DNA from 3 places in the Alteromonas australica genome. Region 1 is predicted to be linked to each of the others. Evidence: predicted binding sites of a transcription regulator. Region 1 holds the regulator's gene; each other region holds the start of a gene.
What was found. The regulator sigma-54, encoded in region 1, starts transcription at its own class of promoters, with help from an activator protein. The targets are predictions, from matches to a motif close to GTTGGCACGNNNNTNGNNT.
Positions count from the first base shown of each region.

Region 2: a site for sigma-54 is predicted at 1,559-1,577, ahead of EP13_RS19110 (DUF1328 domain-containing protein). Genes of this name have one in related genera too.
Region 3: a site for sigma-54 is predicted at 2,688-2,706, ahead of EP13_RS07415 (choice-of-anchor E domain-containing protein). Genes of this name have one in related genera too.

Region 1 is NZ_CP008849.1:858,681-863,109, reverse strand. It holds gene lptC (LPS export ABC transporter periplasmic protein LptC) at 1-113, shown strand, start outside; gene lptA (lipopolysaccharide transport periplasmic protein LptA) at 82-639, shown strand; gene lptB (LPS export ABC transporter ATP-binding protein) at 642-1,367, shown strand; gene EP13_RS03740 (RNA polymerase factor sigma-54) at 1,445-2,929, shown strand; gene hpf (ribosome hibernation promoting factor) at 2,959-3,246, shown strand; gene ptsN (PTS IIA-like nitrogen regulatory protein PtsN) at 3,256-3,699, shown strand; gene rapZ (RNase adapter RapZ) at 3,729-4,429, shown strand, end outside.
Region 2 is NZ_CP008849.1:2,503,790-2,508,218, forward strand. It holds gene EP13_RS11100 (hypothetical protein) at 1-376, shown strand, start outside; gene EP13_RS11105 (hypothetical protein) at 409-666, shown strand; gene EP13_RS11110 (CC0125/CC1285 family lipoprotein) at 679-1,266, shown strand; gene EP13_RS19250 (hypothetical protein) at 1,350-1,508, opposite strand; gene EP13_RS19110 (DUF1328 domain-containing protein) at 1,619-1,795, shown strand; gene EP13_RS11120 (hypothetical protein) at 1,824-2,018, shown strand; gene EP13_RS11125 (hypothetical protein) at 2,068-2,283, opposite strand; gene EP13_RS11130 (DUF349 domain-containing protein) at 2,285-4,429, opposite strand, start outside.
Region 3 is NZ_CP008849.1:1,666,440-1,670,868, reverse strand. It holds gene EP13_RS07430 (50S ribosomal protein L25/general stress protein Ctc) at 1-32, shown strand, start outside; gene pth (aminoacyl-tRNA hydrolase) at 38-619, shown strand; gene ychF (redox-regulated ATPase YchF) at 658-1,749, shown strand; gene EP13_RS07415 (choice-of-anchor E domain-containing protein) at 1,869-2,636, opposite strand; gene EP13_RS07410 (choice-of-anchor E domain-containing protein) at 3,016-3,813, opposite strand; gene EP13_RS07405 (peptidylprolyl isomerase) at 4,231-4,429, shown strand, end outside.

The sequences.
Region 1 (4,429 bases):
AAATTCGAGGCTTGCGATATGTAATTAATAGCAACGGGTTTAACGCTAATTTACGTACCCAGGAATATGAGCTAATTGACCATGTACAAACCATTTATTCCCCTAGCAACTAGCCTAATTTTAGGTTTTTTTGCAGTTACAGCGTCGGCGACAGAAAGCGACTTTAACAAACCGATAAAGGTAGATTCTAAATCGCAGTTTGTTGATGGTAAGAATAAAACCTCGTTGTTTAAGGATAACGTGCGTATTTCCCAAGGCACGTTAGTGATTAACGCAGATGAAGTGGAAGTGGTTGCAACAGAAGGCGAAGGCCGTGAGATATTCATCGCCAGAGGCGCGCCAGCAAGTTATTCGCAAACCTTAGAAGACGGCACCCCGGTAACAGCCAAAGCCAATGAAATTCGCTATGAAGTGGTTAATCGCACTCTCTCGTTAGACGGCAATGCAGAGCTGCAACAAGACACCAGTTCTGTGAAAGGCGATAAAATCACCTTTGACATGATTACCGAACAGCTTCTTGCCACCGGCAGCGGTGACAATGATGAAGGCAGAGTGACCACCGTTTTTCGACCAGAAGCGATTCGCAAGCTGACCGATGAGAAGGCGAAAGAAGACGAGAATAACGAGGACGATAACTAACCATGGCAACACTAAGCGCAAGTAACTTAGCCAAAGCCTATAAATCTCGCCAAGTAGTGAGAGACGTTAGTTTGTCGGTCTCAACCGGGCAAATCGTGGGCTTATTAGGCCCTAACGGCGCAGGTAAAACCACCACCTTTTACATGATTGTGGGTCTTGTGCCACTAGATAAGGGAAAAATCACCATTGATGATGGTGAGCTCACCCACCAGCCTATGCACGAACGCGCACGTAAGGGCATTGGCTACCTGCCACAGGAAGCCTCTATTTTTCGCAAGCTAACCGTGTTTGAAAACATCATGGCGATTTTACAGACACGAAAAGATTTAAATTCATCACAACAGGAAGAAGAAGCCGACGCCCTTCTTGATGAATTTAATATTAACCATATACGTAATAGTACAGGAATGAGTTTATCAGGTGGAGAACGCCGGCGCGTAGAGATTGCGCGTGCGCTAGCAGCCAATCCGCAATTTATTTTACTCGATGAACCATTTGCTGGTGTTGATCCTATATCGGTTAATGATATAAAGAAGATAATACAGCACCTTCGTGATAGAGGTATCGGTATCCTCATTACAGACCACAATGTACGAGAAACATTGGATGTATGTGAAAAAGCCTACATTGTGAGTCACGGTGAATTAATAGCCCAAGGAACGGCAGAGCAGGTTTTAAGTAATCAAAAAGTAAGGGATGTATACCTAGGTGAACAATTCAGGCTATAGTTAATGTAACAGAATTGTCATTTTTCAAATTATGCACCTGGTATATTCACAATAAGAGCACAGTAAATAAGACGTAGATGAAACCATCTTTACAGTTAAAGTTCAGTCAACAACTTACCATGACACCTCAGCTACAGCAGGCGATAAAACTGCTGCAGCTGTCAACGCTCGACCTGCAACAGGAGATCCAGGAAGCCCTAGACTCAAATCCTCTACTTGAAGTAGAAGAAGGCAGTGATGAGCCTCAATTAGAGAAAAACAATATCGACGGGGATGACGTCGCTCAAGACGCCGTTACTACCGCATCAAGCGATACGCTTGAAGCCGGTGACGCATTAGAGAAGAATGACCTACCTGATGAATTACCCATAGACAGCACGTGGGACGAATATTACTCAGCGTCTTCTGCACCCGCCCCTGGGCCCTCGAATAATGACGATGAGCAGATTTTCCAAGGCGAAACCACCGAAGACATTCAAGCACATTTGCTATGGCAAATGCGTCTTACCCACTTTTCAGATACTGACCGTGCCATCGCAACGGCTATTATCGATTCAATTGACGAGTCTGGTTATCTTACCGTCACCCTTGACGACATTTTAGATTCTGTAAATTCCGAAGATATGGAAGAGCCGGTTGAATTGGACGAAGTAGAATGTGTGTTAAAACGCATTCAAATGTTCGACCCCATTGGTTCAGGCTCTCGTACACCGCAAGAATGCTTGATGGTTCAGCTTCGCCAATTTTCAGATGATACGCCTTGGTTAAAAGAAGCCAAACAACTGATAGAAGAATACTCAGACCTACTCAGTAGCAAAGACTATCGTACGCTGATGCGTAAAAGCCGTCTTAAAGAAGATCAATTACGCGAAGCTATGCGCTTGTTGCAAACATTGAATCCTCGCCCAGGTAGCGCTCTTATCACTAAAGAGCCTGAGTATGTTATACCCGATGTCTCGGTCACCAAGAAAAATGGTCGTTGGGTGGTTGAACTTAATCCAGATAGCTTGCCTAAACTTAGTGTGAACCAGCAATATGCGGCCATGAGCAGAAGAGCGAAAAATAGTAGCGACTCGCAGTTCATTCGCTCTCATATGCAGGAAGCAAAATGGTTTATTAAAAGTCTTGAATCAAGAAACGACACCTTGATGAAGGTTGCAAATTGTATTGTGCAGCAACAAATGGGCTTTTTTGAATATGGCCCTGAAATGATGAAGCCCATGGTGCTTAACGATGTTGCTGAAATGGTTGATATGCATGAATCCACCATTTCACGTGTCACCACGCAAAAGTATATGCATACCCCACGTGGGATATTTGAATTGAAGTACTTCTTTTCTAGTCACGTTGCCACGGAGTCTGGGGGTGAGTGTTCATCTACTGCCATCCGCGCGCTGATTAAAAAGCTTGTAGCGGCTGAAACGCCAAGCAAGCCACTAAGTGATAGCAAGATTGCTCAATTGTTGGCCGAACAGGGCATTAAAGTCGCCCGGCGGACAATAGCAAAATACCGGGAATCATTGTCGATTCCACCGTCTAACCAGCGAAAGAGCTTACTTTAACTGGCTCATAAATATAAGGAAGACGAAATATGCAAATCAACCTTACTGGTCATCACGTCGAAATCACCGACTCTTTGCGTAATTATGTCGATACCAAGTTCAGCAAACTAGAGAGGCACTTTGATCACATTTCTAATGTGCATGTCATTCTCAATGTTGAAAAACTTAATCAGAAAGCCGAAGCGACCATGCATTTAAGTGGCGCTGAGGTTTTTGCTTCCTCTGAAAATACTGATATGTATGCAGCAATAGACAGCATGGTTGACAAACTAGACAGGCAAGTCATAAAGCATAAGGAAAAGCTGAAAAAGCATTAACTCACGCTTATGGAAATTCAAGCAATCGTAAGTTTGGACCGCACTGAATGTGCGGTTCAATGTAACAGCAAAAAACGAATTCTAGAGATCATCAGTAATATCGCTGCCAAAAACAACGATAATATTGATGAAACGACAGTACTCACTAGCCTATTGAACCGCGAGAGAATGGGCAGTACGGGTATTGGAAATGGTATTGCACTGCCTCATGGTCGACTGGCAGGATTGGAAAGTGTTATCGCCATTATTGTAACTAGTAACCCTGCCATCAACTTTGACGCGCTGGACAACCAACCGGTAGATATTTTCTTTGCCTTATTGGTTCCAGAAGAGCAAACCGAGGGGCACTTACAAACCCTAGCCACGGTTGCAGGTAAATTGAGTGACAAAGAGACCGTGAAGGCAATTAGGCGTGCCACCAATAGCGACGATATTATTGCAGCGCTAAGCTAACTCTAATGCCATCTTAAGGGAGAGGCCAATTGAAACTAATTATTATTAGTGGTCGTTCGGGGTCAGGGAAGTCTGTTGCTTTACGGGCACTGGAAGATTTAGGGTATTATTGCGTAGATAATATTCCCGTCAATTTATTACCTACCCTTACCCATACGGTAGTCGACGAATACGATCAAGTTGCTGTAAGTATTGATGTACGTAACCTACCCAAAAACCCAGACGATTTAGTTGAAATACTCGACTACCTTCCCTCTTCTTGGTCCATGACCATCGTCTACATTGATGCCAGTGACGACATTCTCGTCAAACGCTTTAGTGAAACCCGACGATTACATCCATTGGCAAAACTGAATAAGTCTTTGTCTGAATCTATTAAAGCGGAAGCCGCTTTACTCGCTCCTGTGATTGAACGAGCAGACTTATACATAGATACCGATAAACTGACCATTCACCAACTTGCTGAATTAATACGTGAGCGAATTTTAGGTAAAAAGAGTTCTCGCCTGGTATTGGTATTTGAATCCTTTGGCTTCAAACATGGTATTCCTAAAGATGCCGATTATGTTTTCGACGCCCGTTTTCTCCCTAACCCTCATTGGGAGCCTGATTTAAAACACCTGACAGGGTTAGATGCCCCCGTAGAAGTATTTTTAGGCTCTCAACCGGTGGTGACCAAGTTTATTTGGCAAATTCAAAACCTCATTACCACTTGGCTTCCCCACTTAGA
Region 2 (4,429 bases), 1.6 Mb from region 1:
TAACGAACCGTACGAGAAAGTGTCGTTTTCAGAATTTACTTACGCATTGAAAAACTACGCGAAACAGAAGCAGCACCAAGGTTTTGCACTGCTAGATTTAATCAACAGTGAACTCATGCTGATTAAGAAATCTGTTTTCGTCACGGTATTTGCGGGAATGACCGCATTTGCTATTGGCGGATTTTGTTGGATATTATTGAATATTGCCTTGGGTTATTTCGCTCACCTCGCTGGCGCGCCTGTATCCTTCATATTAGTTGTTATGCTTGTTATCAATGCCACTATTGGGGTGGTGATATTTAAGCAAGCAAAAAGCGCATTTAACTACATAAGTGCGACACGCATTATCCAGCTCATGAAACGCCTGAATGAATAACTTAGGCAGTCAAACGCTTAAAGGAACACTTTATGTCATTCTTACTTAACAAAGAACTGAAAACCATTAAGCAAAGAGAGCATGATTACCTAGCTCAAAAGCACCAAGTTGATGTGTCTTTAGATGAGACAAAAACTAAAGCAAGGCATATCATGGGGAACCCAGAAACCCTCGCGGCTATTTTTACCGCAGGCGCGTTTAAAGGCGCGAAAACTGATTCACCCAAGAGTAAACGAAATCAGGCGGTCACCTCGTTAATTCGAACAGCGGTCATTTCATTTATACAATGATAAGGAAGTTCCATGTTTAATCTTTTCTCAAACGCCACTCAAGCCACAAAGGCGTGTGACAGGTTCAAGGCCATCGCCAGGCCAGCCTCAATGGCTGCTGTATTAGCGTTAACCGCCTGCAGCACGACGCCGGTAGCGGTGCCTACACCTTACAAGGCTGCGGTAACTAAAGAAGGGTACGGTTACTCAAGTGTTCAGTTAAGTGACAACGAATATCGTGTGCTATTTAAGGCCACTGACGAAACCCCAGCTGACAAGGTACAAGAGTACGCGCTGCAACGGGCTGGGCAAATTGCCATGAAACAAGGTTATCAATACTTAGCCATTGTGAAGACCAATGTGGACAAACGTCCAATTGAAGCCCGTAGAGTCATAACAGAGCCATCTTCCCCTGCAACCTTTACCCAAGATCAGCAATGTACGATGTCTGGTTGTTCACAAGTTGCGCAACCCACTGCGGCTGAAGGGCAAAATAGTGTACAAAGCACTATGATCAATGACATTTACTATTCCATTGTAGTACGCATGGCTAACGCAAAAGAAGGCTTAGGCAAAAACGTGATGGCAGTGAGTGATATTCCGCCCATTGAGAAAAAATAACTTCTATCCCCTCTTATCGCGTCAATCTTCTATTGGCGCTGTTCTCCCTTTCCGTTAATTTTACGTAACACGCTTTCATTGTGTTAAACACCCATTCTACCTTGTCGTTTGCCCCGTTGACTTAGGGTAGTGCCCCCTTCATGAATATGTTGAAATACATACACATTGGACATGCCTGCTAGCCTGTAAATTCTGCAAATTACCTGTAACCTTTGTCGATAATCACTGTTCACAGTTGCCATGCTATTCGCCCAAAAATAGGCATTAACCATAAGAATCAACAACTTAACAATTAGGCACAACTATCGCATTAACTTATGTGAACATTATGGAGCAATAAGAGGATTTAGTTATGTTAGGTTGGGCAATTACATTTTTTATTATCGCCATTATTGCAGCAGTTTTTGGCTTCGGCGGTATCGCTGGCGCGGCAACAGGTATAGCACAGTTTCTGTTTTTTGTGTTTGTTGCACTACTTGTTATCTCTTTAGTCGCTAACGCACTACGCGGTAAGTCACCAAAGGTATAGCAATATTTTAACTTATAGGAGAAAGGATATGATCTCTATGAAAGCATTATCAAAAGTACTATTAGCATCAGCATTTGCACTATCACTAGCCGCGTGCGGCGATGGCGAAGCAGAAGATGCAGGCGAAGAAATTGATGAAGTCGTTACCGATGCCGGTAATGCAATGGAAGACGCATGCGAAGATGTGAAAGAAGGCGTCGACGCTGAAGACAAAGACTGCTAAGCGTTAAGCGAAAAAGAAAAGGGGCTGATGAAAACATCAGCCCCTTTTTTTATGCTTCTTGTCCGTTTAGCTCTCTTGCTAAATCGTCTAATTTAGACAAGGTTGAATCGAACTCCCCCATCGCCACGCGATAGCCTACAAATACGTGATGATCACTGCGCCCAAATTTTACTCGTAACGCGTCAACATCCATATGTTTCACCGTATTTAAAAAACGATAGGCGGTCATCTCACTTTCGAAAACGTATTCTATGCTGTTTTCCATATCAACCTAACCATTCAGGCCTAGCATTAACGACCGCAATAACGCGTTCAACTAAAGCGCCTTCATCCGCGGTAATATCACCTATTGCCACCCAATCTTCTAATAATTGAACAGGGTCTACTTGCTCACCATGTTCTAACTTGGCAGTCATCATGGTTAACTGAACATCGGTTCTTAGGTTAGCATCTGCTTCAGGCGTGGGCATTTCAGCCACCGCTTCAAGTGCCACGGTTAACCAGTGTCGACTGTGGCTGGCTCCGCTAGCGTGTGAAAATAAATTTGTCCAGCGTTTACCCAACAAGGCCGCATGGCTTTCGCTATTTTTAAGTGCCTCGTCGGCTCCCTCAAGCTTACACCTCAATTGCTCGGCAAAAGCCGTAGCACGCGCGTCCTGCTGGGCTTTTTTGTGAGCAATTTTTGCTTTATCACGGCTGGCGGTAAGCGTGGCGATCCGCTTTTGTAGTTTGGCTTTAAGGCCATGGGGCAAGCCTGCCGCAGCTTCTTCAACACCCGCGATAATGTCGTTGACTTCGCTTTCATTAGCCGCCTCATCAGCGGTAGACAGCGAATCCATCAATTGGGAAAATTGTGCATCAAATTCGTTAGATTGTGCCTTCCTTTGCGCTTTTAAGCGTTCAAACAAGGTATCGTTGGCTTGTTTAAAGCTTTTCCATAACCGGCTCTCGTCTCGCTTTCCTGCATGACCAATGGTTTTCCATTGAGCTTGTAACTGCTGGGCTTTTTCAGATGCACCTGAGAGCGCTTCAGCCCCGGCCAGTTGTTGGGCTTCTGCCACTAACGCCTGTTTCTGTTCTTTATTGGCCATGTTCCAAGCATGAATTTTATCTTGTGCTGGAGCAATTGCCGTTTTCCACGCGCGTTTAAGTGACTCGTAGTCTTTCTTATCTACTTGACCCGCTTGGTGCCATGCCTTACTCAGTCTATCTACCACTTTCACCACAGTAGCTTCAGGCTGGCTGAGATCAATTGACTGCGCATCGGCAACAATTGCTTCACGAACCAGTTTGGCTTCTTCCCGCTTAGCATCCATGTCGGCATAGTAATCTCGGCAAGGTTGAAATGCCTGCTCCAGGGCGTCATCAAATGCCACCTGCAACGTATCTTTATCTTCTGCACTACTTCCAAGAGAAAGCCATTGTTGTCGCAAATACCGAATAGACTCGGTTCTTGATTTCACGTCTTCCATGGGCGTCAATGCTAGTCGCTTCGCCTCTTCAAGTAACGCTGGCTTGCGAGGGCCAGCAATATAAGACTGCCAACCTTCTAAACGAGAAATTTCCTCAGCAACGCCTTCAAAACGCTTTGCTACTGCTTTTTGTGTACCTTCATCACTGCTACTGACAAGTTCACGAACTTTCTCAAATTTTGCCATGGCCGCACGATATCGACCTTGCTCAATCAGGCTTTCAATCACACTCAGTTGCTTTCTGCATTGACGAAGTTTAGCGTCAATGTTGGCTTTTTCCTGCACGTGTTGCTTATTAATACGGGCACTGGCTTTTTTCCAACGTGACATCAAACCTTTAGGTATTGAAGAAAGTTGCGCCTTAAGCCCATCAAACTTTTCGTTAAGTGCGTTGAATTCTACTTTGACGTCGACCACGTTATTCGATTGACTATCGGCTTTTTCCTCAACGCTTTCTACCTGAGATTCCGCTGAGTCAGACTTCAAGGTATCAGTGGCGGCGGTTACAGTGTCAGCCAGGGATTCCGCGTCGGCAATAACAACCAATAGTTTTTGGGCGTATTGCTGTTGCATAGAAAACGCTGTTATTTTTTCATTCAACTGCGATAGTGTCTGTGTTGTTTTATCAACCAGGCTTGAATTTGCCGACGTATTTTCAAGGTGCTCGAATGTCGCCTCTAACGCACGTACCGACTCATTAACCACGGCGACATCAGCAATGGTTGCATCGCATAATCGCTCGTAATAAAGCCAATCAACTTGCTGAGTAGCATGCTTGCGCTGCTCGTTGCACAAGGCCTCCAACTTTTCGATATGCGCTTTAGCCTGCTTGGCTTCCCATTCTGGACGAAGGCGGGCAAGGTAGCGTTCTAATGATTGCGAAATACGCAGGTATTTTTGCTCAACCTCGTCCTTATCTTGTTCAGATAAAATGGAAGC
Region 3 (4,429 bases), 810 kb from region 1:
AAGGCGACGAAGAAGCTGCTTCTGAGGAATAATCAGCTTGTCTGATATTCGTCTTATCGTGGGCCTGGGTAATCCAGGCCCCGAATATGAAAATACCCGACACAATGCCGGTGAGTGGTTTCTCAACCAACTAGCCGACACCTACCATACCCCACTTAAACCAGAATCAAAGTTTTTCGGTAAAACTGCACGCATAACAATGGCGGGTAAAGATATTCGTTTGCTCTATCCCACCACCTTTATGAATAAAAGCGGTCAAGCAGTCGCCGCCCTAGCAAACTTCTATCGAATAGAACCAGAACAAATTTTAGTGGCATTTGATGAACTTGATTTGCCTCCTGGGGTAGCCAAATACAAAATTGGCGGTAGCTCTAGCCAAAATGGCGTTAGAGACATTGTGGCTAAATTAGGTAACAATAAAAACTTCTTGCGTCTGCGTATAGGCATTGGACACCCTGGACATAAAAGTCGGGTTACAGGCCACGTATTAGGCAAGCCGCCAGCGGACGAAAAAACAGCCATTGAAAGCGCCATTGATGAAGCGGTTCGATGCACTGAGTTACTGTTAAAAGAAGACTTAAAACAAGCGCAAAACCGGCTTCATTCGCACAAAGCGTAAATTGCCAGATTAACTATTTCTAGACAAGGGTCCATCACATGGGTTTTAAATGCGGTATTGTTGGCCTACCAAATGTAGGTAAATCAACGCTCTTTAATGCACTCACAAAGGCAGGTATTGAAGCGGCCAACTTTCCTTTTTGTACTATTGAGCCAAACACAGGCGTTGTACCTGTTCCGGATCTTCGCTTAGATAAACTTGCAGAAATCGTTAATCCACAGCGTGTTATTCCTACCACAATGGAATTCGTTGATATTGCTGGATTAGTCGAAGGCGCATCAAAAGGTGAAGGCCTAGGAAATAAATTTCTTGCTAACATTCGTGAAACAGATGCTATTGGTCATGTAGTACGTTGTTTTGACGATGAAAACATTGTGCATGTTTCTGGAAAAGTCAGCCCGCAAGACGACATTGATGTTATTAACACAGAACTTGCATTAGCCGATTTAGAAACAACAGAAAAAGCACTACACCGTGTGGCTAAGAAAGCCAAAGGCGGAGACGCAGACGCTAAATTCGAATTAAAAGTGCTTGAGAAAATTAAGCCTCATTTGGATGAAGGCGAATTATTGCGCTCGGTTGAGCTAAGCAAAGAAGAATTAGCTGCCATTAGTTACATGAACATGCTGACGCTTAAGCCAACCATGTACATTGCCAACGTAGATGAAGACGGGTTTGAAAATAACCCCTATCTAGACATGGTAAAAGACATTGCTTCAAAAGAGAATGCCGTTGTGGTTGCTGTTTGCGCCTCAATTGAGTCTGATATTGCAGAACTCGATGACGAAGAGCGTGACGAGTTTATGCAAGATATGGGGTTAGAAGAGCCAGGCCTGAACCGCGTTATTCGAGCGGGCTACAACCTGCTTACCTTGCAAACCTACTTTACTGCAGGCGTAAAAGAAGTACGCGCGTGGACCTTCCCTGAAGGTTCAACAGCACCACAAGCCGCTGGTAAAATTCATACCGACTTCGAGAAAGGCTTTATTCGTGCTGAAATAGTCAGCTACGATCATTTCGTCGAGTTCAACGGTGAGCAAGGTGCAAAAGATGCGGGCAAGTGGCGATTAGAAGGTAAAGACTATATCGTTAAAGACGGCGATGTCATTCACTTTAGATTTAACGTTTAATCAATGTGATTTGCAACTGAGCAGCGCCAACTAAACCTAATAGAGAAAGCCGATACTCGCGTATCGGCTTTTTTGTGCTTTAGATACAGCTCTCGTTAAGAAGGGGCGAGAATTGAATTCTACGCTTTTTCAGCACGCTTTCGATTACTGAATCCTACTACACCTAATGCACACCCCATCATAATGAAAGTGCCAGGCGCGGATACATCTACCACATCGTAGTTGTATACCAGTGTTGAGCGTGCCGTAGCGTCTGCAAAAATCTCAGAAGTCACATCACCACCACTAAACAGCGCTTCTAGAACTGACGTGGCGTCTAACCCCAACGACACGGTTCCATTACCTATAAACTCACTGAGTATAGCTTCGTCAGTCACTGTTTCAGAGGCGGCATCCGTGTCGCTAAAAAATGCGTATGTCACACCAGATGTTCCAGAAAAGTCAGTGGTGCCGTCATAAGTTTCTGCGAGAAAGGAATCCGAAAAGCTTGGGTTTACCGTTAATAATGCGTTATTTGATGGTGAACTTAACGTAAGGGCAACCAATGCGGAAAAATCGATATCTGAACGGGCCAGACCATCTTCATTTTCTGCTTGCGCTTGCCCCATTATTTCGCCATCGAGGGTAAGGACAGCCGAGGTTAGTACTCGGGTTCCCCCCATAGTGTCGAATTGTTCGAAAAAGAAAGTGTCAAAATTAGGGTTTACGCCTGGTGTGCCAAAGTCTTGCACGCCATCTTCACCTAACCCCCCACTACTGTTATAAAAATCAACGAAGTCCACTTGCGCATCCGTGGAACCACTGCCAATAATTGTGGCTGCATTAAGCGCTCCACTCACTAAAAACCCCGTTAATGCTAACGTACCTATTCCTAACCGTTTATCCATATGTTTTATCTCACTTTTTTACAAAGAAAACGTCCCTTCTCTGTATTAATTCAGCAAGACCTATGCCGACAGCCACCTTACTAAAAATAGATAAAATAGTTATAAAACAGTAAGTTAAAACAAAACCCCTCCCATCAAATGGCCCCCCTACCAAGAGAATGATCTACACCCTAAAATAATTTCAATCGTTGTATAAACATTACAAATAATACATGGTGAGCAAAATGATAGTGCGTGAGCTGTAGTTGATTATGTAGTAGCGAAAGAGTATCAAAGTTGGAGGATAGCTATGTGGCAGGCATAAAAAAACTGGCCATCAAGGCCAGTTCTTTTTTTGATAATACTAAGTCACTTCTCTAAATAGTGAGAAGCTATAATATTAACTGATTTTTTTACGGTTAACCATTCCAAGAAATATCAATACGCCGCAGAAAATGCCAAGGGTATTTGGCCCAGAAGCTGAAACGATAGTGTTCTCGTAAGTATACACGTAATTTAATGAGCTAATTGCTTCATAATCCCAGCTTACACCGGCTGCACCAGATGCATCTGCAACTGTTTGGCTTAAGGTTGAGAAGAATAAAGAAACAGTGTCTGTACCATTTCCAATAAAATCACCAAGAGTATAAGCAGTGCCTGTAGTCGAACTATCAATGTTCAGCGTATCCGAAGCAGTTTCAGCCACATCGCTACTATCACCGTCAGCTAAATTACCGATAGTAACTGAACTTTCAGGGTCCACCATCTCAATATATGTTGGACCGGTAAAATTATTTGTAAAGGGGTCGTACGAACCTAACGCCAAACCCATTAGCAAATTGCTCTGGTTAGCGTTAGAATTACCCGTTTCGGAAGACCATAAACCAAATCTTAGCGTGAGTTCTGCTGTGATCTCTTTCGCTGTATTAGAACCGTTATCTGGGTCGTCATTATCCAGTTCAATCTCACCATAGGTTGTACCGGAGAATGATAGGGATACATTAACCAATGTACCCAAAGAAGAATCGAATGTAGGAATTGATAAATCTTCGTAGGTATCATAAAGCGATCCCGAAGACCCAATAGGACCACCTGAAACGCTACCAGAAACGGTTTCGGTTACAACCGCAGCCTTTGCAAATCCACATGCTAAAAGCACAGGCAGCGCAATCAGTTTTATTAGGTTACTTTTTTTCATATTAGGGACTCGGTTATTTAATAAACGCCGTAGCGCTTATTTATTTTAAATTATGCTGAATCTAACAAGAACTAGCATAGACAAAGCAGGAAGCGAGCCAACTTTTAAAGCACTGATTTACAATGAAATTATCAGATATAAATTTCAAATTGTAAATAATTCTGACAGAAAACATACATAAAACCGGCTTTACCCCCATTCGCTCAGATAATGCCTTACTCGCTAAGGTTTCTTAAATATCATCCGTCTTTAACTATATTTTTGGCACTCGCCGACTTTGGCTAGCTTCGAACAATAAATCTGCTATTCCTATTTAATGACTTATCGACTTACGTCTAACTGTAAAATAAATACCAAAAGCGGGACGCATTCATTTACGTTAGTATGAACAAACTATACCAATAAGAGAGTATACTTATGCACCTTAAACCCTTAATGTCATTGATGGTTAACTTCAAAGCTATGCCTTATAGTTCTGCACGAAGCTTCACTACCGCTCTCGTTGCCTTGCTGGCCCTCATTATTCCTTGTATACCCAGTTATGCAGTAGAAAATACTCATTGGCAGAAAGTTGTGGCTGACAATCTTGTTACCCTCCAAACCCACTACGGCCCGG